DNA from 3 places in the Halomonas sp. AOP22-C1-8 genome. Region 2 is predicted to be linked to each of the others. Evidence: predicted binding sites of a transcription regulator. Region 2 holds the regulator's gene; each other region holds the start of a gene.

Region 1 (9,745 bases), on a different contig from region 2:
CAGACTAATTGCACTGCTGGGTGGCGAAATACGCCGTACAAAGGGGAGCGTGCGTAGCTGGTCGTGCACCACCTGCTGTCGGCCAAGATAATCGCGCTGAATACGGCGGCACCAAGCATCCAGGTCACCATCGAAAATAAATTGGGCAAGCACGGCTTGATCCAGCATGCGTCCCTCACGAAACAGCTCGCTGCGCAGGCGATTCATGGGCCCTGATAACTGGCGGGGGACCACCAAATAGCCCAGCCGTAGTCCCGGGAACATCATTTTGGAAAAAGAGCCAACCAGAAAGTGACGCTCAGACTGTGGATCAAACAGCAGATTGGTATGGTCGTCGCGGCTGAACTCGTAATCATCTTCAATGATGTACGCAGGCGCTAACGCATCACATAGGCGCTGCTTGTCGTGGGCACTGGTAGGCACACTGAGCGGATAGTGGTGGGAGCCGGTGAGATAAGTAAGCTGCACAGGGCCAGACGTTGCGGGCAGGCTATGGCCTTGGCCGGGCTGCCACGGCAACATTTCAATATTTAACCCTGCAGCGGTAAATACGTTGCGAGCTCCCCAGTAGCAGGGCGATTCCATTATCACGGTATCTCCCACATCCGCCAAGGCCACGGCGCACAGTTCAATGCCGTTGTGCGTTCCGTCGGTAATAATAATCTGATCAATGTCGCAGCGAATATTGCGCCAGCGCTCCAAAAAATCGCGTATCGCACGCTTTAACGGCCCGTAGCCGCCGGTCGAGTAGGAGAGCAGCAAGGCGTTTTGCGGCACGGTCACACTGGCATACAGCTGGCGCCACTTACGCATGGGGAACTGGGCGATATCCGGGATGCCGGGCACAAAAGCCCCGCTTTGGATAAGGCTGGCGCCTGGGCTGTGGAGCACTTTCTGCGCACGTTGGGAAAGCGGGCGTTCCTGATGAATAAGTACAGCAGGTTTCGTCGTTGGTTTTCGGGTCCAGGTGCCTTGGCCATGAGCCGTTTTAAGCAACGCTTCGTTGAGTAGCGTATTGATCGCTAATGCCAGCGTCTGACGGGCGACACCCAAGCCTTCCGCTAACTTGCGGTGAGCCGGCAAGCGCATCCCCGAAGGCCACTCCTGGGTAATCGCATAGCGCAGTGCCTGTTCGATACGCACCTGCTTGCTCAGCCGTTCAGGTTGAAGTGCATAAAGATGCACAAGTTGGTGCACGACCTGTTCACGCTCCATTAAAAGCCCCTTTGCCGCCTTCAAAAGCCCTAATAGTGCCGGCTTTCAAACGATTAACGCGAGTCGATTGCGCACCAATCTGGTGCAAGCTAAAAGTGGTCTAGTTAAACACAAAAGTGGTGTATACGCGTTCTGCGTCCAGCCTGCTAGCGTGTTTAGATACCGTTTAAACGGTATCAGGATACTGCGCCATAGAGCGCCAACGACAACATCCAATAACCTGCAGGACTCTTGCCATGAACACTCCCTCTTCTGAACAGGATAAGCTCGTCCGGGTACTCGCCCGTGGTGATGTATTGGCACTCGCCTTTGGCGCCATGATTGGCTGGGGCTGGATCGTTCTTACCGGCACGGCAATTCAATCGGCTGGCAGCCTGGGTGCTATTTTAGCCTTTATCGTGGGCGGTTTAGCCATTGTACTCGTGGGTCTGACCTACGCCGAACTTGCCTCCGCCATGCCCAAAGTGGGCGGTGAGCACGTTTACAGCTATCGTGCCCTGGGCCATTTGCCCTCCTTTTTATGCACCTGGGCGATCATTCTTGGCTACTTAAGCGTGGTGGCGTTGGAAGCCGTCGCACTGCCCTCGGTTATCGAACACCTAGCGCCTAATTACGCCGTTGGGCACCTGTGGACGATTGCCGGCTGGGAAGTAAAAGCCACCTGGGTGGCCGTAGGTGTAGGCGGCTCACTCGCCATGATGCTGATCAACTACTTTGGCGTTACGACCGCCTCGCTGGTACAGAAGGTGGTTACCGGCATGATTCTCCTGGCGGGCGTGATGTTTGTGACTGGTGCCTTGTTTGAAGGTGAAACCATCAACATGCTGCCGCTTTTTGCCCATGGCGATAACGGCACCGTAGCTGGAATCATTGCGGTGCTGGTCATGGTGCCCTTCCTGTTTGTGGGTTTTGACGTGATTCCCCAGGCCGCAGAAGAGATCAATCTTCCTTATAAGGCCATCGGCAAGGTGCTGATGCTCTCGGTCATTCTGGCGGTCGTGTGGTATGCGCTGATCATTCTGGCGACCAGCCTTGCGCTTGACAGTTCTGAGCTTGCCGCAAGCTCCTTAAGTGTACCGGACGCCATGGGCGCGCTATTTAACGCTCCCTGGGCCAGCAATCTGATGGTCATGGCCGGTATCGCGGGCATCATTACCAGTTGGAACGCGTTCTACATTGGCGGCTCGCGGGCCATCTATGCGCTGGCTAAAGCCGGCATGCTGCCGGCCCCCTTTGGCAAGCTGCATCCACGCTATAAAACGCCTACCAACGCTATCTTTCTGATGGGCTTTCTTTCCTGCATCGCGCCATTCTTCGGCCGCCCGGCGCTAGTGTGGATCGTTAACGCCGGAGGTCTAGGCATCGTGATCGCGTACCTCTTTGTAGCCATCTCCTTTATGGTGCTGCGCGTTCGCGAGCCGGATATGCCGCGACCGTTCCGTATCCGTCACGGCAAGCTTTGCGGCACCCTGGCCATCATTCTGTCCTTCGGCATGGCCTGTCTCTACCTGCCGGGCAGCCCGGCCGCGTTGAGTGGTGCAGAGTGGAGCATCTTCGCTGGCTGGTCGGTACTGGGCATCGCGCTGTATATCCATGCGCTCTTCACCTATGGCCGCGCCTATAGCGACCGACACATGATGGCGGATCTGTAAGCCGTCCTACGACATTCACAGGAGCATTGCATGAGCTTTATCGAACAGTGGTTGCACGAAGCCGTCCCCGCCCTAGTAGGCGGCGAGTGGCGCAAGGGCACAGAGACCTTTGCCGTGGATAATCCTGCCACCGGCGAAACCATCGCCCGTGTGGCAGAGCTTGGCGCGGAAGATACCCGTGATGCGGTCGCCGCTGCTTATGAAGCAGGTAGCGCTTGGCGCGCCACCCCGGTCAAGCAGCGCTCAGCCCTGCTGCGTCGCTGGTTCGAACTGATCATCGAGCACGCCGATGATCTCGCCCGCTTGATGACGCTTGAGCAGGGCAAGCCGCTGGTAGAGGCCAAGGGTGAAGTCACCTACGGCGCCTCGTTTATCGAGTTTTTCGCTGAAGAAGCCAAGCGCATGGCCGGGGAAACCCTGCCTAGCCACGGCGCCGACAAGCGCTTGTTAGTACTGCGTGAGCCGGTCGGCGTTGTTGCTGCGATCACGCCGTGGAACTTCCCGCTGGCAATGATTACCCGCAAGTGCGCCCCGGCTCTTGCCGCCGGCTGCACCGTGGTGATTAAGCCCGCTGAAGCGACGCCCTTAACCGCACTGGCGGCGGCTTATCTGGCGCTGGAAGCGGGCCTGCCCGCGGGCACCATCAACGTGGTGACCGCCTCCAAACCCGCAGAAGTCGGCGAAGTGCTGACCACCGACCCACGCGTGCGTAAGGTGTCGTTTACCGGCTCCACGCCGGTGGGCAAGCGTCTGCTGGCCCAGTGCGCCAGCACCGTGAAGAAGACCGCCATGGAGCTGGGCGGCAACGCGCCGTTTATCGTGTTTGACGATGCCGACGTGGACGCTGCGGTGGACGGTGCTATCGCTTCCAAGTTCCGCAATGCCGGGCAAACCTGCGTGTGCACCAACCGTTTTCTGGTCCAGGACGGCATTTACGATGCGTTTATCAGTAAGCTCACCGAGCGCGTGAAAGCGTTGAAAGTAGGCGATGGCCTGGCAGACGGCAGCGTGATTGGTCCGCTGATCAATCAGGCCGCGGTCGATAAAGTGCAGCACCACGTGGACGACGCCATGCAGAATGGCGCCCGCCTTATGTGCGGCGGCGAGCCTCATGCAGCCGGCGAGCGCTTCTTTACGCCTACGGTACTTGCCGATGTGACGACCGCCATGGCCGTGGCCGATGAAGAAACGTTTGGCCCCGTCGCGCCCGTGTTCCGGTTTACGCGCGATGAAGAGGCCATCCAGATGGCCAACGATACGCCGTTCGGCTTGGCAGCCTACTTTTACGCCACCGACTATCGCCGTATCTGGCGCACCATGGAAGCGCTTGAGTACGGTATGGTTGGCGTTAATGAAGGCTTGATCTCGACCGAGCTGGCGCCGTTTGGCGGCGTGAAGGAGTCTGGCCTTGGCCGTGAAGGCTCCCATCACGGTCTCGATGAATTTACTGAATTGAAATACGTCTGCGTCGGCGGCTTATAAGGGGAATGAACATGACTAATCACGAACTGAACGAACTCAAAAACCGCTATGTGGCCAACGGCGCAGCGACCCCGAATACGGCCTTTGCCGAGCGTGCTGAAAACGCCGAGCTTTGGGATGCCGACGGTAACCGCTGGATAGACTTCGCGGGCGGCATCGGCGTGCTCAACCTGGGTCATCGCCATCCGAAAATCGTTGCCGCGGTTGAAGCGCAGTTGCACAAGGTCATGCACACCAGCGCTGCGGTCATCTCCTACGCGCCTTATGTGCAGTTGTGTCAGAAGTTGTGTGAACTGACCCCGGTACGTGGCCCCGAGCGTAAAGCCATGCTGGTCAACACCGGTGCCGAAGCGCTGGAAAACGCCGTGAAGATTGCCCGCGCCGCCACTGGCCGCACCGGCATCATCACTTTCGATGGTGCCTTCCACGGCCGCACCATGATGACGCTGGCCATGACCGGCAAGGTGCTGCCCTACAAGAACGACTTTGGCCCGATGCCGGGCGACGTATTCCGCGCCCCGTTCCCGAATCCGCTGCACGGCATCAGTGAAGAGGCGTCACTCGATGGCATTCGCACGCTGTTCAAGACCGATATCGCCCCGCACCGCACGGCGGCCATCGTGATCGAGCCGGTACAGGGCGAAGGCGGTTTCTATATTGCTTCACCCGAGTACCTACAGGCGCTGCGCGCGCTGTGCGACGAGCACGGCATTCTGTTGATTGCCGATGAAGTGCAGTCTGGCTTTGCGCGCACTGGCAAGCTGTTTGCGCTGGAACATAGCGGCATCGAGGCGGATATTCTGACGACCGCCAAGAGCCTGGCCAACGGCATGCCGCTGTCTGCTGTCGTGGGGTCGGCCGCGGTCATGGATGCTTCGGGCCCCAACTCACTGGGCGGCACCTACAGTGGCAACCCGCTCTCCTGTGCTGCGGCGCTGGCGGTTATCGAAGTGATCGAGGAAGAGAATATCCTTGAGCGCAGCGCGCAGATGGGTCGCCTGTTGGCTGAACGTTTTGGCGTATGGGAAGAGCGCTTTCCCGCCGTGGCGCACGGCCGCCAGCTGGGCGCCATGGCGGCATTCGAGCTTTTGGATAGTAACGGAAAGCCCGACACCGACTTGACCGGCGCACTCTGCGCCAAGGCGCGCAAGAATGGCCTGATTCTGCTTTCCTGCGGCTTCTACGGCAACAGCATCCGTATTCTGGTACCGTTGACTGTGTCAAGTGAGGTGCTGGAAGAGGGCTTGAGCATCATCGAGCAGTCGCTGGAAGCGCTTGGCTAATACGCCGCGTTAGGCATGCATCTATAGCCCGCCCCCGCCAACAGCATTCGCTTGCTGGGGGGGGCGGGCTAGGGCATCAACAGACGACAGCCAATCCGCTGGCTGCCACCTGCCGACCAGGCAACGAGAAGGTTAATCCAGAACTTCAGGCTTGTTGGCATCTGCTGGTGTTGGCAGATAATAGAGCGTGGGCACTATCAGCAGCGCAAGCAGTTTTCTTCACAAGCCTAAGCTGTTCGTTACTTGATGGTGACGTTACCATCAAGTTGTCGCCGCGTAACTAACTTGGCAGGACCAACCCAGCAGGAGAGTTGTCATGTATATCGCAATGAACCGTTTTCAGATTGCCCCAGGCCGCGAAGAGGATTTTTTGGAGGTGTGGCGTAAGCGTGATTCGCACTTGAGCGACGTGCCCGGTTTCAAGCAGTTCAACATGTTGCAGGGCGCAAGCCAGGAAGAGCACACCGTGTTTATTTCCCACAGCGTATGGGAGTCGGAAGCGGCTTTCCGCGCCTGGACCCAGTCAGAGGCGTTTCGTAAGGCTCACGCGGGTGCCAAGTCACCGGAAGGTATCTACCTGGGGCCGCCCAAATTTGAAGGGTATGAGGTCGTGCTTTAAGCACGGGGCAAGCGGCTTGGCCTCTTTAATAGAGCGCTAGGCCGAGTGAGAGCAGTACACTGTAAATCAGCGTCGATAGCGCGGTTTTTTTCAGCATGCCGGTAAGCGTTTCACCGTCGGTAGTGTGGTGTAGCGTTCTGGCAGCGTCTGCTAACGGTTTGGCAACCAGCAGGCAGCTCCAGCTAAGCCAGGGGGCGGGCAGTGCGACCAGATAAATCACGGTGAGCAGTAGCGCCATTGCCAGCAATATCCAGTGGTAGGTAATGGCGTTAGCGCGGCCCAAGCGCACCGCCAGGGTGATCTTGCCGTTGCGCGTGTCGCTTTCGATATCGCGCACGTTATTCACGTTCAATACAGCGGTTGCCAGTAACCCGCAAGCGGCCGCGGGCAGTAGTGTAAGCCCGTCCAGTTGTTGTGCATGCAGGTAGTACGTGCCGAGTACCCCTAACAAGCCGAAGAAGATAAAGACCGCAATATCTCCCAGCCCCCGGTAGCCATACGGCGTGCCACCCAGCCCTACGGTATACGTGACCGCGGCCAGCAGCGCGGCAGCACCCAGAAGAATAAAGATGAGAATGGACGCCCACTGATTGCCAAAAGCCGTCAGCAGTAGCAACAGTCCACACAGGGCGGCAACGACCGCCATCACCACCATTCCACCGCGCATGGCGCGTGGGCTTAGTAGACCTGAAGAGACAGCGCGAACCGGGCCTATGCGCTGGTGATCATCCGCCCCCGTCGCCGCATCGCCGTAATCATTGGCCAGGTTTGAAAGCACTTGCAGGGCAATCGCCGTTAGCAGGGCAAGGAGTAGCACGCTCGGATTAAACCCTTGTGCGTGCGCCGCAAGGCCTGAGCCAAGCAGGATAGAGGCACATGCCAAAGGCAGCGTACGAGGCCGGGCCGCTAATAACCAAACCTGGAACGGGCGGTGCTTGTCGGGTTGATCCATTGCTTTGGTGTCCTGGTCGTGATGACGTTAAATGACTAAAAGGGCGTGCGTAGCTATGTATTATTAAGTGCTAAAAAGTAGACCTGCGTCAAAAGAAGCAGCGGTGTCTTATCGCAAACTATTGTTAATCCCTCTTAACAGGAGTTAATTCGATGATCGGCGACTTATTTAGACAAAGCAAATATGCAGCGCTTGTTTGGCTAGCCTTCCGGCTTTATCTTGGGATTACCTGGCTCAGTTTGGGAATCGGCAAACTGACGGGCGGTTTTGATGCGCAAGGGTTCCTGAGTAACGCGGTGGCGAACCCTGTGATGCGGGAAGGGAGCATGGTGTATCCCAACTACGTTGCTTTTTTGGAGCATTTTGCGCTGCCCTATGCGGGTATGTTTAATGTGGTGATCCCGCTGGGGGAGATACTCGTGGGGTTGGGCTTGATCGTGGGGGTGCTGACCTCTTTTGCAGGCTTCTTCGCTATTGTGATGAATATGTCGTTTCTAATGGCGGGTACGGTCTCCACCAACCCGTGGATGATTGCGTTAACCTTTTTCTTACTGGTAGCGGGCGCGAACGCTGGCCATTTTGGGGGAGACCGTTGGGTCTTACCCTATATCAAACAGAGGCTGGGCATTACGCGCCGCACTCGGTTTATCTGAGACGCGGGGCCACTGATTGTCTGAACACATGCGCTGGGTAACAGGCAGCAGCGTCGCTTACGGGTTGGCGCATATGAACAGCCAGAGCGCTGTCGCTGAGCTTATGGACCGGCTTGATGCATTGCCTGTGCCGTCCCTTCAGGGGGTTATACGCCTGAGCGTGCCTTGCCGCGTTGATAGCCTGATGGGATGGTTGGACGCGCAAACGGTTTTTCCGCGCGGCTACTGGAAAGCGCGAGACGCTGGCGCACCGGAGTACGCGACGCTAGGCATGGTGAGCGTCACCGATTCGCTTGAGACACTACAGGCCGACCTTGCCAAACTCGCAACCTTGCCTGGTGAGCAGCCGGACTATTTCGGCGGCATGGCGTTTGATGCTACGTCGCCCGGCTGGGAAAATTTCAAAAATTGCTGTTTTATATTGCCGCGTGTTGAACTTAAGCGCTCACAACAGGGGGCGCTACTGACGCTCAATTTGCGCTTTGACGACCGTTGTGGCGACCTTGAAATAGCCGAAGCACGCGTCTTTTTAGCCAGTCTCCAGCAAGAACAACCGCTGCCCCCTCTGCGTCCGCATGCCTATTTACGTTATGACGCCCCTGCCCAGCAGGCGTGGTCAGCGTGGGTGTCCCAAGTGACCCACGCTGATCAGCTGTGCCATACGCCCAAAGTGGTGTTATCGCGAGAGACGCGTTTGGTTATCGCGGATGACGCATCGAAAACGCCATCGCCCTGGGCGCTGCTGGGCTGCTGGCAGGCAGAGGCGGCGGCGTGCTTTCAACTGGGCATTCAGTGGGATTCAGAGACCGCCTTTATCGGTTGCCCACCGGAGCGCCTTTATCAGCGAGAAGGTACGCAGCTGGTAACCGAGGCGCTAGCGGGTACCACCCATCGTGGCGCTGATGCACGAAAGGACCAATACCTTGCCGAGGCACTGTTGGTAGATACCAAAAACAGCCTGGAGAACCAGTGCGTTTATGAGGATATTCTTACCCGGCTTGAGCCCTTGTCTCGCGATGTTCAAGCCGGGGAGGCCCATGTTCTTAAGCTGCGCTCTGTGCAGCATATCCGCCGCCTTATTCATGCCGAATTGCATCACACGGTGACGGACCAGGCGCTGCTTGCCAGTTTGCCGCCTACTCCAGCGGTAGGCGGTGTTCCTCGTGCATCGGCGCTGGCGTTTATCCGGCAGCACGAACATCACCAGCGGGGTTGGTATGCGGGTGTATTTGGCCGGGTGAGCCTGGCCAGTACGGAGCTTGCGGTGGCGATCCGATGCGCTCATATCGGCGCTAATGAGATTCGCCTTTATGCCGGTGCGGGCATTGTCGCGGGCTCTCAGCCTGATGCAGAGTGGCGTGAGCTGGACAACAAAATTGCCGACATTATGTCGCTGCTCAACATGGGGTAATACCAATGACCGCGAACGCCATGCCGCGCGGCTTTCCGCTTCAGCACGCTACCTTTAACCATGTGTGGGCCGCACTGCTGCTTGAGGAGCTTTACCGCTTGGGCATGCGCGACGTTGTGCTGGCGCCGGGCTCACGCTCGTCGCCGCTCACCATGGCGGCCAGCGAGCATGCCGGGCTTCGCTGCCACTGCCATTTTGACGAGCGTGGCCTGGCCTTTATGGCACTGGGTCTTGCGCGCAGAAGCGGCCGCCCGGTAGCGGTTATCACCACCTCGGGCACGGCGGTTGCCAATCTATATCCTGCCGTCGTAGAAGCCAAGCTAATGGGGGTGCCGCTGGTAGTGCTCTCAGCCGACCGCCCTATTGAACTACTGGATAACGGCAGTAACCAGGCCATCGACCAGCGCGACATCTTTGCTCGTCATACCGTGGTGCATCACGACCTTCCGCCCCCTGGCCCTGAACTGAGCGCCGCGTT
Region 2 (9,745 bases):
AAGGCAGGTGTTAGCGCGGTTGCCTGACTGGCGTAACCAACCCGTGCACATACGAAAAACCCCGGATCAATGATCCGGGGTTTTAGAATTCGTTCGGTATAAACCGAAGGTGCTTAATGGCGGACCGGACGAGACTCGAACTCGCGACCTCCGGCGTGACAGGCCGGCATTCTAACCAACTGAACTACCGGTCCACATATAAGGCACTTAACGCGGTATTACAATGACAACCATTTAAAAGGACTTTAAATGGTGGGTGGTACTGGGTTCGAACCAGTGACCCCCAGCTTGTAAGGCTGGTGCTCTCCCAACTGAGCTAACCACCCAGGGTGTTGATCTTTAATCAACGAATCTGCAAGTTATCGTGGCGGACCGGACGAGACTCGAACTCGCGACCTCCGGCGTGACAGGCCGGCATTCTAACCAACTGAACTACCGGTCCGAATAGCGATAACTGCTACAAAGTAAACCGTATGATGATGGCGGACCGGACGAGACTCGAACTCGCGACCTCCGGCGTGACAGGCCGGCATTCTAACCAACTGAACTACCGGTCCGCATTACATCATGCTGATATTACTTTGGTACTGCTTTACGTTTCCAGGCCATCTTTCGATGGTGGGTGGTACTGGGTTCGAACCAGTGACCCCCAGCTTGTAAGGCTGGTGCTCTCCCAACTGAGCTAACCACCCGCTGGTCACGTGGCGCTGCATTCTACAGAAGCCTCGCTGAATGTCAACACGTTATGTTTAAACTTTGTGATTTAAACCAGCGCGTTGCTCACATTCCCGAAGGCGTTCCATGAGCGCGGACGAAGGATGCCGCAAGTGAGGCCGCCTCGTCAATCAAAAACTCATGTTTTAATCCAGAAGCGCGCCGTGGCTTAAAGTCATGGTCACCATCAGTTAGCCAGTCAAGCCTGGTTTGAGGCGTTAATGGATAGCCAATTACTTCTTCACGCGTACCAAACGGGTCACGCTCGCCTTGCAGTACCAATACCGGACAGTGAATATCAGGCCAGTGACTTAACCGACGTTTTTCAGGCGCTTTCGGCGGATGAAACGGATAGCCCGCGGCGATAACACCAGGGCAAGCCTGCTGGCTGGCCAACATCGTCGCAATTCGTCCGCCCATTGACTTTCCGCCCACCCACAGTGGCGATGCCGCTAATGGCGCAAGCAGACGATACCAGGCAGTAAAATGCGCTACCGTGTGAGCAACCGGCGGTGGCGGGCGGCGTTTACCCTGTTGATTAATCTGCTGCATATAGGGAAAGTCAATCGCAAACACCTGAAGCCCTTGGGCTGCCAGCCCATTGATCATGCGCTGCATAAAAGATGACTGATGCCCAGCACCTGCGCCATGCGCCCATAAAATTCGCCCGATACGCGCCCGCCCCACCACTGCCAGCGGCCCAAGCCCCTCCACCAAAAAGAAGCCGGGGGCTTCAGTTTTCGCCAAGACATCTTCCAGCGCGTCTGGTGGAAGGGGCAAATATCCTGCATAAGCGTCTGGCATCACTGTTTTCTTTCTCCTGGCATTTTAATCCGCTAAACCTTCACTATTCATTCAAGAGTTTTCCGATGGCTGCTACCTTAAGGAAACACTCTTACCTGATAAAGCGTTGATGATACGGTTATTTAAAGCACGGGCAGCGAAGCCATGACAACGTTATCGGCCTCCTCTTGTTACCACTGTGGCAGCCCTGTTCCGAGCAATGCGCCTTGGCATATAACGCTGGGCGATACCACGTACCCGTTGTGCTGCCCAGGCTGCGAGGCCGTTGCCCATGCCATTGTACAGGGCGGCCTGGCGCGCTATTACCAGCAGCGCACTGAGCTGCCCGAAACGCCTGCCGGAGAGACACTCGATAGCGATGCATGGGCGTATTTCGACAGCCCTGAATTTGAGGCAAAATTCCGGAAAACGTTGCCCCCTGGCGTCGACAGTGACCAGTTAAGCGCTACGCTCGCGGTAGAAGGTATTACCTGCAATGCCTGTGGCTGGTTAATTGAACATCGCTTAAATGCGCTGAAAGGCATCATTTCAAGTGCCGTCGATTTATCACGGCATCGCCTTCACGTTAGCTGGCACCCCAGCAAGCTTAAGCTTTCCCAGCTACTGGCCGAGCTTGCCGGCATTGGCTACAGCGCCCTGCCTTTTGAGCCAGACCCTGCACAGGAACGCGTGCGCTATAAAAAACGCCTGTGTGCCTGGCGGCTGGGAGTATCGGGGGCGTGCCTTCTCGGTATCACGCTGCTCATGCTTTTTTTGCCGAGTGAAGTACGAGGGGATCTCAATACGCATACTACTACGCTGCTTCACTGGCTTCCCATGGTACTGGCAACGCTTGTCATGCTGTTTGCCACGCCGCCTTTTTTTCGACAAGCGCTTGCCGATATAAAGCGTGGCTTGTTGGGTCCGGCCGTGCCCATTACCTTGGCACTGGGCTGCGCTTACCTGGCCAGCGGCTACGCATCGTTTTTTCACACAGGGGAGCACAACGTTGGCATGTACGTTGGCATGATTGCGCTGCTCACAACGCTGTTACTGCTTTTTGGCTGCGCTCGATCATTACCCATTTTAAGAAGCCCTCAAGACACATTTAAAGGAGCCCTACCCGCCACAACCATTCGGCGTAACCCCGATAAAAGCGAGCGAATTTTACCCGCGTGTGAGCTTTGCCCAGGTGATCGTATCGTAGTGAACGCGGGGCAGCGGATACCTGCTGACGGCATTATCGAGCAAGGCGCATCAAGCCTGAACACCTCACAGCTCACCGGCGAACCGCTCCCGGTGAGTTACGCGAAAGGAGATAGCGTGCTGGCAGGCTGCCAAAACCTCGAAAACCCGCTGGTGATTAACGTAGTCCAACCGCCTGCCCATACCCGTATTGCAGTACTAAGCGCCCTAGTTGGCGCTGCTTTTACTGGGAAGCACCTGGCCAGTATTAACGCGCGCAGCGTGCACAAATGGACCGCTGGCCTGCTTATCATAACGCTGAGCGTGGCAGCCCTTTGGTGGTGGTTTAAACCGCTACTGGCATTGGATGTACTGCTTTCTCTGCTAATAGCAGGCAGTCCTTGCGCACTGGCGTTGGCAACCCCAGCGGCGCTGACGGTCGCTTACCAGCAGTTACGCACACGAGGCGTGGTGATGACGAATCCTTGCGCCCTGCTTTCATTGGCCACAACAACGCAGGCAGCAGACGAGGCGATAGCGTCTTGCTCAGACGTGGTCATACTCAGCCCACGAAGCGGGCGCGCCGTAGAAACCCTTGGCATTGCGCGCGCCACGCAGCGCTGCATACAACACTCAATGGGTATGGCGGCCTCCATCAGCGTGATAGCGCTTTGCCTGGCGGCAGTAGGCGTTCTATCGCCGTTTGGCGCCATCACGGGCGCTGGCGTCAGTGTGCTTGCCGTCATTGCTAATACGCTACGCTTTTCACACAGGCTATCTACTTCCAACGTATCCACCTCCCATTTATCCACTTCAGCAGTCAAAGGCGTGCCATGAACCCGACCGGGCTTGATCTTCCTCCGCTTATCGCCGCGTTCGTGTTTGGATTGATGGGCGGGGCCCACTGCATCGGCATGTGCGGAGGCGTCATGAGCGCATTAACCTTTGCCATTCCGCCCAGCATGCGTAGCTCGGCGCGTATGGGCGGCCTACTGCTAAGCTACAACTTGGGCCGAATATTAAGCTACATGACGGCAGGCGCGCTGGTAGCCGCGTTGGGCACCGTGCTTTCGCCCTCACTGCTGGCGCGCCAGTTGTTGCAAGGCGTTGCAGCGCTCATGCTGATTCTCATGGCGCTGTATATTGCTAACTGGTGGAAAGGGCTTTTGCGCGTGGAAGCCGTGGGCAAACGATTATGGCGTCACCTTGAGCCCTGGGGCCGACGCTTGATGCCGGTGGTTCATTTCCCCCAGGCATGCGCGCTAGGCGCCATTTGGGGCTGGCTGCCCTGTGGGCTGGTGTATTCAATGCTGGCCTGGAGCCTGGCGACGGCCCGGCCGCTTCAAGGGGCTTTATTAATGGGCGCTTTTGGCCTGGGCACCCTGCCTACACTACTGGCCACAGGACTTGCTGCACGCAAGCTTAAACATCTTATTCGTCACCCCGCGACAAGAACCATCGCTGCGCTCGTCATTATCGGCTTTGCCGTATGGCAGCTTTGGGCACTCAACATGCACTCAGGTGGGCATTCAGGCGGACACTCACACGCCAATCATTGACCTGGCGCAACGCACTACAGCGCTATGTTCTCTAGCCTATCGGTAGCTTTTAAAACGTATTTTCAGCTACCGGAGCGCCTCTTCATGCCTGTATGTGCCACGGCTGTCCCCTCATCCGTTACTGCTACCGCGTCATCCAGCACCCGCTGGGATGACGCATTGCTGCGCCGTTATGATAAAAGCGGCCCACGCTACACCTCCTACCCGACGGCGCTGGCCTTTCACGAAGGGTTTACCGCCGAAAATGCGACCCAGGCCATTGAGCGCAGCAACGCAAGCCAGCGCCCGCTCTCCATCTATGTCCATATCCCGTTTTGTCGCAAAATCTGCTTTTATTGCGCGTGCAATAAAATTGCCACGAAGAACACCGCCCTGGCCGAGTCGTATCTCTATCGGCTAGATCGTGAGATGGTCCTGACGGCCCGTCATCTGGATACAAAGCGCCCTGTCAATCAGTTGCACTGGGGCGGAGGCACCCCTACGTTTCTTTCACTGGAGCAGATGGGCGACTTGATTGACCGCCTGGACGCACGCTTCGGTCTTTCAAACGCACCAGAGCGTGACTACGCCATTGAGATCGACCCGCGCGAAGCCGATGTTTTAACCCTGCGCCACCTGCAGTCTTTGGGCTTCAACCGCCTGAGCCTTGGCGTACAGGACCTGGACCCACGCGTTCAAAAGGCGATTAACCGTCATCAGCCTCGCGTGCTTACCGAAACACTAATGGATGAAGCACACCGGTTGGGCTTTCTCTCGCTGAATCTGGATTTAATCTACGGTCTGCCCTTTCAAACGGAAAGGAGCTTCGCCAAGACGCTTGAACAGGTGATCGCGTTAAATCCGGCGCGTTTATCCGTGTTTAATTACGCGCATTTGCCTGAACGCTTCAAGCCTCAGCGACGTATCAGCGTGGATGACCTGCCAGGTGCGGATGAAAAGCTTTCGATTCTGCGTACGACCATCGACATGCTGACCGCTGCGGGCTATCAACATATTGGGATGGATCACTTTGCCAAACCCAATGACAGCCTGGCGGTTGCCCAAGCCAACGGCACCCTACAGCGCAATTTTCAGGGCTACTCCAGCCATGCCAGATGCGATCTTATCGGTCTGGGCGTGTCAGCTATTTCCCGAATAGGCGATAGCTATGCGCAAAACCCTACTGACCTGGCTAGCTACGAAGAGAACCTGGATCAAGGTCGACTGGCTACCGTGAAAGGCGTACGATTAAATCAGGATGACCTAATACGAGCCGACGTTATCGAACGTTTAATGTGCGATATGCGCCTGGATTTAGCAGCGGTTAGCCGGCAATGGCAGGTTAACGCCAACGACTACTTTGCCAGTGCGCTGGAAAGCCTACGCACTGCTGAACAGGACGGGCTAATCGTTCGCTTGGATGATACGCTTGAGGCGACGCCAATGGGCCGTTTACTGATTCGCCAACTGGCCATGGCGTTTGATGCTTACCTTCCGGGGCACTCAGGCCAACGCTACTCAAGAATCGTTTAACCGGCGGCATCAACGCCTGCGGTAGATAGCCATTTAGGCAAAAGAGAAACAGGGAGATAGTCATGCTACCCTCGACAAGCCAACGACGCTCGCTTCTTCAAGAAGCACGCTGCCAGACCTGCAGCCTAAGCTCGCTTTGCCTTCCACTAGCGCTTGAGCTTGAAGGCATGGGGCAGTTTGATGCCATCATCAGACGCCGAGCACCGCTGAAAAAGGGCGAAACACTGTTTCGTCAAGGCGACCGTTTTACCAGTGTGTATGCCGTTCGCTCAGGCAGCCTAAAACAGGTAACCAGCGAAGGTAATGGCAACGATCAGCTCACTAACTTCTTTTTGCCCAGCGAGCTTGTCGGATTGGACGGCATTGACGAAGAGCACTACCCAGGCAGCGTGATTGCCCTTGAAACCACCACCATCTGCGAAATTCCCTTTGATCGGCTGGACCTGCTTTCAGAGGAGCTGCCGGAGCTTCGTGGTCAGCTGTACCGCAGTATGAGCAAGGAGCTTCGCGATGACCGGCGCATGATGCGCCTGTTGTCGCGCAAAACCGCCGACCAGCGGCTGGCCAGTTTTCTACTGACGCTTTCAGAGCGTTTTCGGCGTCGGGGTTACTCGCCTTACAGCTTTAGGCTTTCAATGGCGCGTGCGGATATCGGCAATTATCTGGGGCTGGCGGTTGAGACGGTCAGCCGTATCTTGAGCCGTTTTCAGCAGCAAGACGTGGTGGCCGTCTCAGGGCGCGAGGTTAACATCCTCGATATGCAGCGGCTTATAGCGCTTGCTGAAGAGGAAGAGCCGGTGATTAGCTCACGTTAAATGCTTCAATACGCCCCGCCATGAGTGCTTCCTGTTTGGCTTCCAGTCCCGCAAAGTCAAACAGGTCGCGGTCAGCTAGCTGCGAAGGCGCGACGTTAGTGACCGCTTTAAACATGCTTTCCAAACGCCCCGGATACTTTTTGTCCCACTCGGCCAGCATTTCCTTAACGACCTGACGCTGCATGTTCGGCTGCGAACCGCACAGGTTGCAGGGAATAATCGGGAACTCCATCAGGCGCGAAAACTCCGCAATATCCGCCTCTTTACAGTAGGCCAGCGGACGAATCACGACATTCTTGCCGTCATCGGAAAGCAGCTTGGGCGGCATTGCCTTCAGGCTGCCGCCAAAGAACATATTGAGAAACAGCGTTTCCAGAATATCTTCACGATGATGGCCAAGGGCGATCTTGTTGGCGCCGATTTCTTCGGCAAACCCGTAAAGCGACCCGCGCCTTAACCGCGAGCAAAGCGCGCAAGTTGTCTTGCCTTCCGGCGTTTTTTCTTTCACTACCGAGTATGTGTCGCGCTCCAGAATGCGGTACTCCACGCCGAGTTTTTCCAGATACCGGGGCAGTATATGCTCAGGAAAACCAGGCTGCTTTTGGTCCATATTGACCGCCACCAGTGAAAAATTCACCGGCGCATTGCGCTGCAGGTTGCGTAAAATCTCAAGCATGGTGTAGCTGTCTTTACCACCCGACAGGCAGACCATGATCCGATCACCCTCATTGATCATTTGGTAATCGATAATCGCATTACCTACCTCGCGCCGCAGTCGCTTTTGCAACTTGTTGAATTCGCGTTTTTGTTTGGCGTCCTCAAGCGCCGGCTGGCCTTGCAGGTCAGGCGTCGGTGCAACGGTTGCCGCGGCGGGGTCAAAATGATCAAGGTGTTGCATGATATAAGCACTGCCAATGGTAGAAGGAGCAGCCGCTATTCTAACAATACTCCCGCCGTTCACCCAACTGGCAAAATCACGTCGTTACTATGGTCATAACTACGGTCATCACTATGGTTATCAATACGGTTATCAATACGGCCATCGGCACAGGCGCCATTACGCTTGAAGCTAACCCGATTGCGCCATATCACGCTGTAAGCGCATATACAGCAAGGCGCTTGCGGTGGCTTTACCTAACAACCTCTGGGTCGAGATAGCAGGCACTTGCCAGCAGGCCAGCGCCTCGGAAAATGGTTGGGAAGACTCCACTAACGGGTGTAAACGGCGCAATTGGCGTTGATGCAGTTTGGCCACATCGACCTGAACATTAGGCAGCCCAAACCCGAGGTGCGTTCTAAAGGCTCTATTAAGCATGCAAAACTGCTGGTCCAGTTGCCACCCGACCAGCGGCCGGTTGCCAATAAAATCGGTAAACGCATGCAGTGTCTCGGCACAGAGGGGTACCGCCGTGGCGGGATTGTAAAGCCGCTGATGCTGGCGCAGCGCCGTCTGGTCAACCGTTTGTGGGTCGGCAAACGTCGCCACCCACGCCTGGCTTGTGTGCACTTGCTGTTGATTAAGTACCACAGCAGCCACACTTAATACCGACGTTTCACCGGGTATTGATTCGCAAGCCAGCGCCACTAGCTCTTCCCCCATATAGGGCTGGAAAAGCCAGGCGTAAGGCGAATTCGCATAGCGGCGCCGATCTCGCTCACGCTTAAACATTCTGCGCAGCGTTTGCCCCAGCAGTGCCATGCCTTTTTTGCTGCCTTGCATAGCGCTGCTCATGAATACTCTAAATGGTAACGATAGGAGAGGCGCTGTTTAAAGTCTTTAACGATATGTAGCGACTCGCGCAATAAATCGCGCTCAAGTGACGAGAGCTCTTGCACCACCACGTGATTGGAGCGCGCATCGTCCATATCCTGCCCGCTAAGTTGCTGTTTAAGACGCAGCTCGGTCAACAGTGAAAGTGCCTCTCCTAAATCATCAGCTGTGCGCCGTTCAAGGCGGCCATCATCAACCAGTGTCTCCAACCTGCCCAGCGTCGAGGTTACGCTGATGCGCCGCTCAAGCGCCATGGTACGTACACCGTGGACAATCGGAAAAATGCCGCCTTTTTTGATATCGATACCGTGCTGAGGCTTTTTAAGCGAACCAAAAAGCGTCAGCGGTGTTGAAAAACGCAGAGCCGCACGCGCAAAGTAGGAAAGCAGAATTTCATCATGGGCACAGCGCGCAAATAGCGCCTCGCGCACGCTTTCAAGTAAACATGGATTCCCTGCCATTGAATGAGCATCCAGCATAATGGCAAGTTTCATTAAACTATCGCCATCGCGCACGTTGGCCCATTGAGCAATACGCTTCTTCCACTGAGAAACGCTGGCAACCCACTCGGGGTTAGAGACCATGATATTACCAGGGCACGGCGGGTAACCCAGTTTTATGAGCGTCTCGGTTAAGGCCTGCATATCATCGGCGACACTTGGCCACTGGGCGTCGTCGTCTAAAATCAGACCGTTATCCTGATCCGTTTTCAAAATTTGCTCGCCGCGCCCTTCACTCCCCATCACCATCAGGCAGCTATGCTGATGATGCTCCTCATTGATAACAAAATCCCAGGCCTTGCTCATAATCCGGCCATTCAAGGCCGCCAGCAGGTCCATGGCAAAATTAAGCTTAACGCCTTGTGCCATAAGGGCTGTGACGAGTTCAGGGGTACGATGACTAGCAACTGCCAACGTTTCCAAGTCATCAGCCTGCTCCACCTGCAGACTAACAACGTAACTTCGGCTGGAAAAATAACTCAGCACATCCGTCAGCTCGACCACGCCTTTTAACGCGGCCTGCTCCATCACCACAACGCGGGTAACCTTGTGCCGAGTCATTAACACCAGGGCTTCAAACAGGTACTGCTCAGGCGTTACCGTGACAAGGGAGAAGTGCGCTACCTGCCCCACCAGAGTGGCTGACGTGAAACCGCTCACGACCAGGCCATTGAGCAAATCGGTTTTCGTCACCATGCCAAGCTTGCCTTGGGTTTCCACCAGCAGGCTGTCAGCATGGCTTTCGTTAAGCTTTTCAACCGCCCCGGCAATAGTGGTAGAAGCATCCATCAGCAGGGGCGCTCGCATACATTCACTGATGCGAGCCAGCATAAAGCCTGCCATGGTGACGCCACCGTCGGCGCGCTTTTCTGTCAACAAGCGCGCCTTGTGAGCAAGTGACTGCCT
Region 3 (9,745 bases), on a different contig from region 2:
TGATAGATCGGATAAAGTGGCGTGGGCAGCGTGGTGCCCACCATGGTGATCATGAAAGCAAGCGCCGCCCCTAAAAATACGCCTGCGCGCCGCGTATCCGACGCTTGAGAAGAGCTCATAAATGTCCTTATCGAAAATAAAGAGATCCACCTTCTCAGAAGGCGAGTCGAGAATGGAAACTCACATAGCCAATGAACGTTAATGGATGCGTTTTATATCACCGCCAACTGCTCTTGGGCCAGTTTGGCAAAGTGCGTGCGTGAGGGCTTTAGCCCTTTCACCGAGGGCCACGCCAACCATGCATCGGGCACCATAAAGCCCGGCAGCGCCTCGCGCACCCAGCGGGCCAGGGCCTGATCTTCGCCGCTTTGCGCCTGCCAATCAATAAAGGCAACGGGGCGCTCACCCCACTCGGGGTGTGGCACAGCAACCACCAGCGCTTGGGCGACGCTAGGGTGATCCACCAACCGCTGTTCGATGCTTTCCGGCTGAATGTTCTCACCGCCGGAGATAAAGCCATTATCCAGCCGCCCTTCAACCACCAGTTCCCCCGCAGAATTAAAATACCCCTTGTCCCGGGTGGCAAACCAGCCCTCGTCATTTAGGGCTGGGTCCAGCGCACCGTTACTTAAATAGCCGCTAAACAGGGTATCGCCCCGCACCTGTATTTCATTATCGATGATCCGAACATCGCGCCCCGGAAGTGGCTTGCCAACGACACCTGGTGCCGAGGGAGTACCGGTACAGACCTGGCTTGCCATTTCAGATAGCCCATAACTAACTTTTGGCGTCAGCCCCAGCGAGGTCATGTGCTCAACCAAGGGAGCGGGGATCGCCGCTCCGCCCAGCAGCAGCTCGCGCAGCTGTGTCCTGGCGGGGTCAAAACCTGCTTGTAACAAGCGCCAGAGCTGAGTGGGTACCAGTGAAAGATGTGTAATAGGCTGTTGTTCCAGGCGTGCAGCCAGCGGCGCAGCGCCATCATCCAGAATGACCCGGCCACCTGCGAGAAATACGCGAAAGGGAATCGCGTAGCCGCCAATATGAAACAGCGGTAGCGACAACAGCCAGCCGCTTTGTTGATCAACCGGAATTAAGGTCGCCGAGCCTCTGGCCGAGGCCAAATGATTCCCCAGCCGGTGCAGTACCGCCTTAGGCATGCCGCTGGAACCCGAGGTAAAAATCGTGTTACAGCGCTGATCGGCATTCAGTTGCACCGCTTGTTCGGTCATTAACTCTTCGGAAAAATCGAGGGTGATTGGCACTGGAGCCGATGACGTTACCTGCGCGTCACCCTGCTCGCCTTCCGTATAACAAATGCGACTGGCCTGTAGGCGCTGGGCAAGCGCGTGCTGATGGGTATCTGGAAAGGCCGGGTTAAGCGGGCAGAAAACCACCCCGACACGCAGACAAGCCCAGGCCAATAATAACGAGGCCAATGCGCCTTTGGCCGGGGCCATTAATTTGTCCCCAGGCTGAAACCCCTTTTGCGCCAGCTGTCGCGCCAACGCGGCGATACGCCTATCAAGCATTCGATAAGTAAGCGTCACTGAGCCACTGTGTAGCGCAATATGCTGCGGAGTTTCGGTGGCCCAATAGTTAATGGGGCAAGGTTGCATCACGCGGCACGCTCCTGGTTATTCCTGCATATCTTGATAGAGGCACGTCAAGCGCCCAACAACGACATCGCCTGCCGTGGTGGTTACCCGTTCAGCCAGCCAGTTTCCGGTATCCAGCCCCGGTGGTTCTGTGGGCGCCCATTGACGGGCCAGCCGAGCCAGCAGGCCCAGGCCAAGATCAGACTCAAAACTTGAGGAAATAACCACCCGCAGATTATCTGCCCGTGCCCGCTGTACAAGTGCCTCGCAGGCGCTTAGCGCGCCTATCAACGTAGGCTTAATGACCAGGGCAGCAATATGAGGATGGGAATACCAGGGCGCGTTACGTGACAACGTTTCATCCAGCGCAATCTTCACACCCGCTGCATCGGCCACGGCAATGGTGTCAGCAAAGGTGGGGCAGGGCTCTTCCAGATAGTCGATCTGTTCACGCGGTAGCTGTCGACAAAACCGCGTGGCCTCTTCCCTTGTCCAGCCGCCGTTGGCATCCAGAATCAGTTGGGTAGCGGGCAGCTTTTCAGACAGCCTAGCGACCAGCGCTAGCTCGTCGCTCATTGCGTAACGCGCTACCTTGAGTTTGAGGCGCGAAGGTGGCGGCTGCCCGCCCTTGCGTATGTTGTCTAACGCGCTATCCAGCATCGCGATCAGCGATACGGGCTCGCCTTGTAATAGTGGGTAAGGCGCTAACGCGGCGGGACAATGTGGGGGCCAAACGTGCTGTGCACAGTCGAACCCGAACTGTACCGAGGGGAGCGTGGGCACTGCTTCTTCACCGCGCTTCAAGGCGGTTAGGCAGGCCCTGCTTTCGGTCTCGGCATCGGTTAAGGTTTCTACTGAAAAACCAGGCAGTGGCGCAATGTCACCCCACTGCCCGTTAATCGACACCAACAGTCCTTCACGCTGCGTGATCCGCTGGCCGTTAAACAGCAGCGACTGGCGCAGTGGCAGCGCGTAGCGGTAAAGCGCTAATGGCATTACGGGTTGCGCGGATAGCGAGAGAAATCCGGGGGCCGCTTCTCATTAAACGCGTTACGCCCCTCCTGGCCTTCATCGGTCATGTAATAGAGCATAGTGGCGTTACCCGCTAGTTCCTGCAGCCCGGCCTGGCCATCGCAGTCGGCATTCAGTGCCGCTTTCAAACAGCGTAGCGCCATTGGGCTGTGCTGCAGCATCTCCCGGCACCAGCGCACGCTCTCTTTTTCAAGCTCATCCAGCGGCACCACGTGGTTGACCAGGCCCATCTCCAGCGCTTGCGCAGCGCTGTACTGGCGGCACAAAAACCAGATTTCGCGGGCTTTTTTCTGACCCACAATGCGCGCCATATACGAGGCACCGTAGCCGCCGTCGAAAGAGCCTACTTTGGGTCCGGTCTGGCCAAAAACCGCGTTATCCGCCGCAATGGTCAGGTCACACATAAGATGCAACACATGCCCACCACCAATCGCGTAGCCTGCCACCATGGCGACAACCGGCTTGGGGCAGGTACGAATATCACGCTGAAAATCCAGCACGTTCAGGTGATGAGCACCCTGCTCATCCTGGTAGCCGCCATAGTCACCGCGAATGCGCTGATCACCGCCGGAGCAGAACGCTTTATCGCCTGCGCCGGTGAGCAAAATCGCGCCGACGCGACTATCGTGACGTGCGCGACCAAGCGCCTGAATCATTTCGCTAACCGTTAAGGGGCGAAAGGCGTTACGCACCTCTGGGCGGTTGATGGTAATGCGTGCAATGCCCTCTTTGGAGATATGATACCGAATATCCTGGTAGTCGCCGGAGTGGTCCTGCCACTCAACCGGTTGATAGAGTTCCGCTTCTGTAAGTCCGTGGATCATTCAAAGTTCCCTGATTCATTAGGTATTGGCGTCTTTCGGGCTTAGCGCAACATACCTGCCACGGCCAGCCCTAGTGCCAGAAGGCTTAACAGCGCCGCAGCGCCATACATCAGCTTTTTATTGGTGGTGTCGCGGCCCAAAATAAGGTCAAACATTCCGTGGCGCAGGCGATGGGCGGCATGAAAAAGCGGCAAACAGACCGCCGCGCCAACAAACAGAAAGCCTGGCACGCTGAATAGCAGTCGCGATGCCCGCTCATGGCTGAGCGCGTCGGCAGGTAGCCAGCCCAAGGGAAGCAGCACGGCAAAAAACAGGATGGCAGAGGGCAGTAACACGGCAAAACAGACGCCGCCTGCACTGAATAGTCCCCACCATAGCGACTCATCGTAGGCCTGGTGGTGGGGAAGCTGATTCGTGCGCTGACTGCCCGCGCCTGACGCATTCATGGTTGGTTTAGTCATACAGACGCCCTCCCAAACAGCCAGATGAACAACAGCAGTACGGCCAGAACGCCCGCCCACTGTCCCGCCACAATCGCCTTATCCGGTAGTTGGTAGTTACCGATGCGCAGCGGCATAACGCGAGGAAACAGCACAAAAAAGGTCACCGCGTGAAACAGGCTGGCGGCTAGCGCCAAAAGGTTGAGCAGCAAAACGATGGGAGATCCCATAAAGGCGATCCATCGTTGCCAGCTATCTGGGCCCTGGAGCAGCGCGACCATGCCCGCCAGTAGGCAGAGTAGGAAAAAAACCAGCGGTAACACCGTCGCTTCACGCAGCATATAGAGTTTAAAAAAGCGGAGTTTCAGCCACCAGTTACGTTTTAACGGCACAAAGCGTTGCGATGTCGACTTATCCATACCCTTTCTCCTAGCCCTTAAACAGCGCAATTAGCGTGTGCTTAGCGGACGCCACTTTGCTCTGATTGATAGCCGCCGCTGGGTCAACGTGTTTGGGACACACCTTTGAGCAAAAGCCCACAAAGGTGCAACTCCACACGCCTTCATGGCGGTTCAATTCGTCCATTCGCTGCGTGCTACCGTGGTCACGGCTATCCAGGTTATAGCGATGCCCCAGCGCAATGGCTCCTGGGCCAATAAACTCAGGATTAAGCCCAAACTGCGGGCAAGCGGAGTAACAAAGCCCACAGTTGATACAGTTAGCGAACTGCTTGTAACGGGCAAGCTGCCGGGGCGACTGGCGATAGGTTTCTGGCGCCTTCGGGTCAAAGGGCTTTACCGGGTTGTCGTCTATCAGGTAGGGCTTAACGGCGGCCAGGTGATCGAGGAATATCTCCATATCAACCACCAGGTCGCGCTGTATGGGGAAGTGCGCCAACGGTTCAATGCGGATCTCATCGTCGAAGTCGCGCAGGAAGGTCTTACAGCCAAGCTTGGGGACGCCATTCACCATAACGCCACAGGAGCCACAGATCGCCATGCGACACGACCAGCGGTAGCTCAGAGTGCTGTCGAGCTGCTCTTTGATGTGATTCAACGCATCCAACAATGAGGTGCTGTCGTCGACTGGCAGCTCATACTCCTGCCAATAGGGCTCGGTAGAATTGTCGGGTAAATAGCGTTTGACGCTGATGCGCCGGGTGGATACCTGCTGAGTACTCATGCCTTGCCTCCCTTGGACGCATCCCCATAGGTACGTTCTGCGGGCGCGGAAAAACGCACGTCTACCTCCTGCCATGCCAACCGAGCGTGTGCATCGCCTTGATAAAACACCTGGCTGTGCTTGAGGTAGTTAACGTCATCGCGCGTTTGCATACCGTCATCCAAGCGCTGGTGAGCGCCACGGGACTCACGCCGCTCCAGTGCACCAAGGCAAGATGCCTCGGCAATATCCAGCCCGTAGCCAAGCTCAATGCACTCAAGCAACTCTGTGTTGAATATTTTGCTGGTGTCGTTGACACGAATCTTCTGATAGCGCGCCCGCAGTTCACGAATCGTCTCCAACGACTGCCGCATACCCTCTTCGGTACGATAAATACCGCAGCCACTCTCCATGGCCTGCACCATGGCATGCTTAAGCGTAACCCACGTCTCGCCGCTGCCCTCACCATCACAAAGATGCGCTAGTTTTGCCTGCTGACGGGTAGCTTGGGTTTCCAGAAGGTGCATGTCTGCCCACTCGGTTTGCGCCGCGCGCTGGCTTGCCTGCTCCCCCGCTAAACGACCAAACACCAGTAGCTCAGTGAGCGAGTTGGAGCCTAAGCGATTAGCACCATGCAGCCCAACAGAGGCGCATTCACCCGCCGCATAAAGCCCGGCAACCGACGTTTCACAGTGAGGATTGGTTTCGATACCGCCCATGGTGTAGTGCACCGCCGGGCGGATAGGGATCGGCTCTTTGACCGGGTCAACGTTAATGTAGGATTTAGCCAGCTCGCAGATAAAGGGCAGGCGCTCAAGAAGGTAGGCTTCGCCCAAGTGGCGCAGGTCAAGATAGACCACATCGCTATCGCCAAAGGTGCCAGTGCGGCCCGCCTGCTGCTCCTGCCAAAAGGCCTGTGAGAGCTTATCGCGAGGGCCCAGCTCCATGTACTTGTTTTCCGGCTTGCCCAGTGGGGTTTCCGGGCCCAGCCCGTAATCCTGAAGGTAGCGGTAGCCATCCTTATTGAGCAAAATACCGCCTTCTCCACGACACGCTTCGGTAATTAAAATGCCGGAGCCGGGAAGGCCCGTGGGGTGATACTGAACAAACTCCATGTCCCTAAGCGCCACACCGTGGCGATAGGCCATTGCCATCCCGTCGCCAGTCACGATCCCTGCGTTGGTATTAAAGCGAAACAGGCGCCCGGCACCTCCTGTTGCCAATATCACGGCTTTGGCACGCAACAAAATAAGCTCGCCGGTGGCCACTTGAAGGGCAATGACGCCAATAACGGCCCCTTCGTGCACGGCAAGATCAAGGACGAAATACTCATCGAAGCGCTCAATTTGGGAATATTTGAGCGAGGTTTGAAACAGGGTATGCAGCATGTGAAAGCCGGTTTTATCGGCGGCAAACCAGGTACGTGCGGTTTTCATGCCGCCAAAACGGCGTACCTGCACATTACCATCCTCCTTGCGGCTCCAGGGGCAGCCCCAGCGCTCCATCTGCACCAGTTCCTGGTAGGCATGATGCACAAAATAGTCCACCACGCCTTGCTCAACCAGCCAGTCGCCGCCCGACACAGTGTCATCAAAATGCGCCTGATACGTATCCTCCTCGCTGGTTACCGCCGCCGCACCGCCCTCAGCGGCAACGGTATGCGAGCGCATAGGATAGACCTTGGAAATTAGGGCGATACTTTGAGAAATGCCCTGTGCCTTGGCGCTTTCTGCTGCGGCGATAGCGGCACGTAAGCCTGCGCCGCCTCCACCCACAATCACGATATCGAAATCTCGATGCTGCATGACATTCCCTTACTGTAGCCAAGTCAAAGGCGGTAGTGGCGACACGCTTCGATGCGGTGTCTTTTGGTTGAACTTATCACACTCCAGGTACGTGCTATCCCCTCATGCCAAGCTCTATTGACGCATATCAAGAAATGCATCTTTAAGACAGGCGATGCTTTAACAAGAGTAGTTAAGTTTAATTTCTCATTTATTAATTTTAATAAAGAATTCCAACTACAATTTTAACTATTAGTCGCTATCGCCATTCTCTGCAACGTATGCAACCGCAAGCAGATGAAAATCAACAGCGTTAGCAGTGAAGAGACTCGGCTGCTTTCGCAGCCAATAAGAGGGGGGCAGCTTGATATGAACAGTAGCGTGCAATCAGCATTTGATTGGAAGTTGTTAGCGCCGCTTGTAGTGGCCATTATCGTTGCGTTGATACCCACGCCTGAGGGGGTTGCTCCTCACGCCTGGTACTTCTTCGCTATTTTTCTGGGCTGTGTGGTGGGGCTGATTTTTGAACCCTTGCCAGGCGCGGTCATTGGGTTAATCGGCGTGATTCTGGTGGCGCTACTCTCCCGCTGGGTGCTGTTTTCACCCGAACAGCTAGCGACCGAAGGCTTTAATGCTGCCAACCAGGCCTTTTCATGGGCCGTTTCGGGCTTCACCAACTCGACAGTGTGGCTGATTTTTGGCGCGTTTATGTTCGCGCTGGGGTATGAAAAAACCGGGCTAGGCAGGCGCATATCACTTTGGCTGGTCAAGGCCATGGGCAAGCGCACATTAACGTTGGGCTACGCGGTAATGATCGCCGATGCGGTGCTGGCGCCTTTTACACCTTCCAACACGGCGCGTAGCGGGGGCACCATTTATCCGGTCATTCGCAATCTGCCGCCGCTTTACGACTCCCAGCCCAATGACCCCAGCATGAAGCGCATGGGCAGTTTTCTGATGTGGACAGCGATCACCTCGACCTGTGTGACCAGCTCGCTGTTTCTAACCGCGCTTGCCCCCAACCTGTTGGCCATTGCTCTGACAGAAAGCGCTACCGGTATTCATATTAACTGGGGGCAGTGGTTTATCGCCGTAGCGCCCGCTGGCATTCTGCTGCTGTTGCTGGTCCCACTGCTCTGTTACTGGCTCTGCGCGCCAGAAGTGAAAGCCGGTGAAGAAGTGTCCAACTGGGCGCGGGATGAGCTGAACAAACTGGGGGCGCTTACTCGCAACGAGATACTGCTGGTCGTCATGGTCGTCTCTGCGCTACTGCTGTGGATTTTTGCGGGCGATGTTGTGTCCGCCTCCTTGGTAGGCCTGGTGGTGATTTGCTGCATGCTGCTGACCGGTATCGTGAGCTGGAACGATATCCTCGACAATCGAGCTGCCTGGAATACCTTTGTATGGTTTGCAACGCTGGTGGCGCTGGCAGGCGGGCTAAGCCAGGTCGGATTCGTCAACTGGTTTGGTGGCGTGGTGGGTGAACAAATCAGCCACTTTAATCCCGTCATGGCGATGGTGGCGCTCACGGTGATTTTCTATCTTCTGCACTACCTGTTTGCCAGCGTCACGGCCCACGTTACCGCCCTGTTGCCGGTGATGCTGGCGGCGGCTTCCGGTATTGCAGGGCTGGATATGCAGATGTTTATCCTGCTGCTGCTCCCCACGCTGGGCTTTATGGGCATTATCACCCCCTACGGCACCGGCCCAAGCCCGGTTTACTATGGCAGCGGCTATCTGCCAAGCGCCCTTTATTGGCGGCTCGGGGCTATTTTTGGTCTGCTGTTCTTAGTGGCCTGGCTGGCTATCGGTTTGCCGTGGCTGCTGTTGATTAACTGACCCCAGGTGAGCGAGCCGTTTAGCCGAGGCGTTGATACCATCGGCTAATCGGTTCGGCGATGCTTTTTGCTTGCTCTGTATGCAGGTTGTGCCCGCCTTCCAGCGCGATAGGGTGCACGCGAGGGGCTATGTTAGCCAAGCGGGCGGCAAGTGTGTGAAATTTAGTATCCTGCCGACCTGAAAAGTAACCAATGGGAAGTGACGTTTCAGCCAGCCACGGCCACTGAGAGGACTGCCTGCCGAGCGACGTGCTTCGCAGCATTGTCGCCACGGACGGGCCATGATTGGCCAACCGCCGTTCAATCTGCCGCGCTCGCTGCGTATATGTAAGATCAGCAAAGACGGGTTGCCGATACCAGTCGGTAAGCACGCGTTCAAGAGGTTCCAGCGCAAAGCGTTGTGCCCAGCGTGCATCATGGGCCATACGCTCATCGCGCTCGCTTTCGGGCAAGCCTGGATGAGCGCTCTCCAGCCAAAGCGCCTCAAGCCCCGCAGGTTGGCGGCGGGCGTGATCAAGCGCCAAACGCCCTCCCAGCGAGTAGCCCAGCAAGCAGTAGCGGTGAATATCCTGCGCGGCCAACGTATCGGTTAGCCAGTGGTGAAAAGCGGAGAAAGAGTCGACCGCCACTTGGTCATTTTGGCCGTGGCCCGGTAAATCCAACGCCAGGCACGGCACATCTTTCAACGCAGCGATGACCTCCGCCCAATCGTGGCGATCACCTAACAAGCCGTGCAGCATAACCAGCGTTGGGCGTGGCTGGGCGTGCGCTTCATATTCAGCCTTCATGGTTATCGCGCCTACCTAGCGTTGCTGCCAGCGCCACAAGATCGTCTGCAACCTGCTGATGTGGCACGTTAAGCTCTATCAGTGTAACGCCTCCTTCCAAGGCACGGGCATAGGCCGCATCGAAGCTCTCCAGCGAGCCAGGTGCGGCATAGGCAAGCCCAAACATTTGCGCCGCGTACTCAAAACTCAAACCATGTGGCTGACGGAAATAACGCTCAAGTAGCGCACCTTCCTTGGGCACTGGCAGCATATGAAAGATGCTGCCGCCATCATTATTGAGGAT

What was found. The regulator FNR, encoded in region 2, switches genes on or off when oxygen is low (the NO sensors DNR and NnrR bind a similar motif). The targets are predictions, from matches to a motif close to TTGATNTANATCAA.
Region 1: the regulator FNR is predicted to act here: its motif matches at 7,282-7,295, upstream of ACT3TY_RS00640 (1,4-dihydroxy-2-naphthoate polyprenyltransferase).
Region 3: the regulator FNR is predicted to act here: its motif matches at 6,975-6,988, upstream of frdA (fumarate reductase (quinol) flavoprotein subunit).

Annotation. Positions count from the first base shown of each region.
Region 1 covers NZ_JBQSYD010000001.1:127,935-137,679, reverse strand. The annotation lists gene ACT3TY_RS00665 (aminotransferase-like domain-containing protein) at 1-1,215, opposite strand, end outside; gene ACT3TY_RS00660 (APC family permease) at 1,452-2,867, shown strand; gene ACT3TY_RS00655 (NAD-dependent succinate-semialdehyde dehydrogenase) at 2,898-4,349, shown strand; gene gabT (4-aminobutyrate--2-oxoglutarate transaminase) at 4,361-5,632, shown strand; gene ACT3TY_RS00645 (antibiotic biosynthesis monooxygenase family protein) at 5,949-6,251, shown strand; gene ACT3TY_RS00640 (1,4-dihydroxy-2-naphthoate polyprenyltransferase) at 6,277-7,203, opposite strand; gene ACT3TY_RS00635 (DoxX family protein) at 7,356-7,856, shown strand; gene ACT3TY_RS00630 (isochorismate synthase) at 7,873-9,267, shown strand; gene menD (2-succinyl-5-enolpyruvyl-6-hydroxy-3-cyclohexene-1-carboxylic-acid synthase) at 9,273-9,745, shown strand, end outside.
Region 2 covers NZ_JBQSYD010000008.1:66,156-75,900, forward strand. The annotation lists gene ACT3TY_RS06360 (GlcG/HbpS family heme-binding protein) at 1-27, shown strand, start outside; tRNA gene ACT3TY_RS06365 (tRNA-Asp) at 118-194, opposite strand; tRNA gene ACT3TY_RS06370 (tRNA-Val) at 251-326, opposite strand; tRNA gene ACT3TY_RS06375 (tRNA-Asp) at 366-442, opposite strand; tRNA gene ACT3TY_RS06380 (tRNA-Asp) at 481-557, opposite strand; tRNA gene ACT3TY_RS06385 (tRNA-Val) at 617-692, opposite strand; gene ACT3TY_RS06390 (alpha/beta fold hydrolase) at 781-1,518, opposite strand; gene ACT3TY_RS06395 (heavy metal translocating P-type ATPase metal-binding domain-containing protein) at 1,663-3,519, shown strand; gene ACT3TY_RS06400 (sulfite exporter TauE/SafE family protein) at 3,516-4,241, shown strand; gene hemN (oxygen-independent coproporphyrinogen III oxidase) at 4,326-5,753, shown strand; gene fnr (fumarate/nitrate reduction transcriptional regulator Fnr) at 5,816-6,568, shown strand; gene ttcA (tRNA 2-thiocytidine(32) synthetase TtcA) at 6,555-7,466, opposite strand; gene ACT3TY_RS06420 (DNA polymerase III subunit epsilon) at 7,638-8,288, opposite strand; gene ACT3TY_RS06425 (DUF294 nucleotidyltransferase-like domain-containing protein) at 8,297-9,745, opposite strand, start outside.
Region 3 covers NZ_JBQSYD010000001.1:117,214-126,958, forward strand. The annotation lists gene ACT3TY_RS00575 (MFS transporter) at 1-119, opposite strand, end outside; gene menE (o-succinylbenzoate--CoA ligase) at 213-1,616, opposite strand; gene menC (o-succinylbenzoate synthase) at 1,635-2,591, opposite strand; gene menB (1,4-dihydroxy-2-naphthoyl-CoA synthase) at 2,591-3,451, opposite strand; gene frdD (fumarate reductase subunit FrdD) at 3,493-3,912, opposite strand; gene ACT3TY_RS00600 (fumarate reductase subunit C) at 3,909-4,310, opposite strand; gene ACT3TY_RS00605 (succinate dehydrogenase/fumarate reductase iron-sulfur subunit) at 4,321-5,073, opposite strand; gene frdA (fumarate reductase (quinol) flavoprotein subunit) at 5,070-6,857, opposite strand; gene ACT3TY_RS00615 (anion permease) at 7,134-8,675, shown strand; gene menH (2-succinyl-6-hydroxy-2,4-cyclohexadiene-1-carboxylate synthase) at 8,695-9,462, opposite strand; gene menD (2-succinyl-5-enolpyruvyl-6-hydroxy-3-cyclohexene-1-carboxylic-acid synthase) at 9,452-9,745, opposite strand, start outside.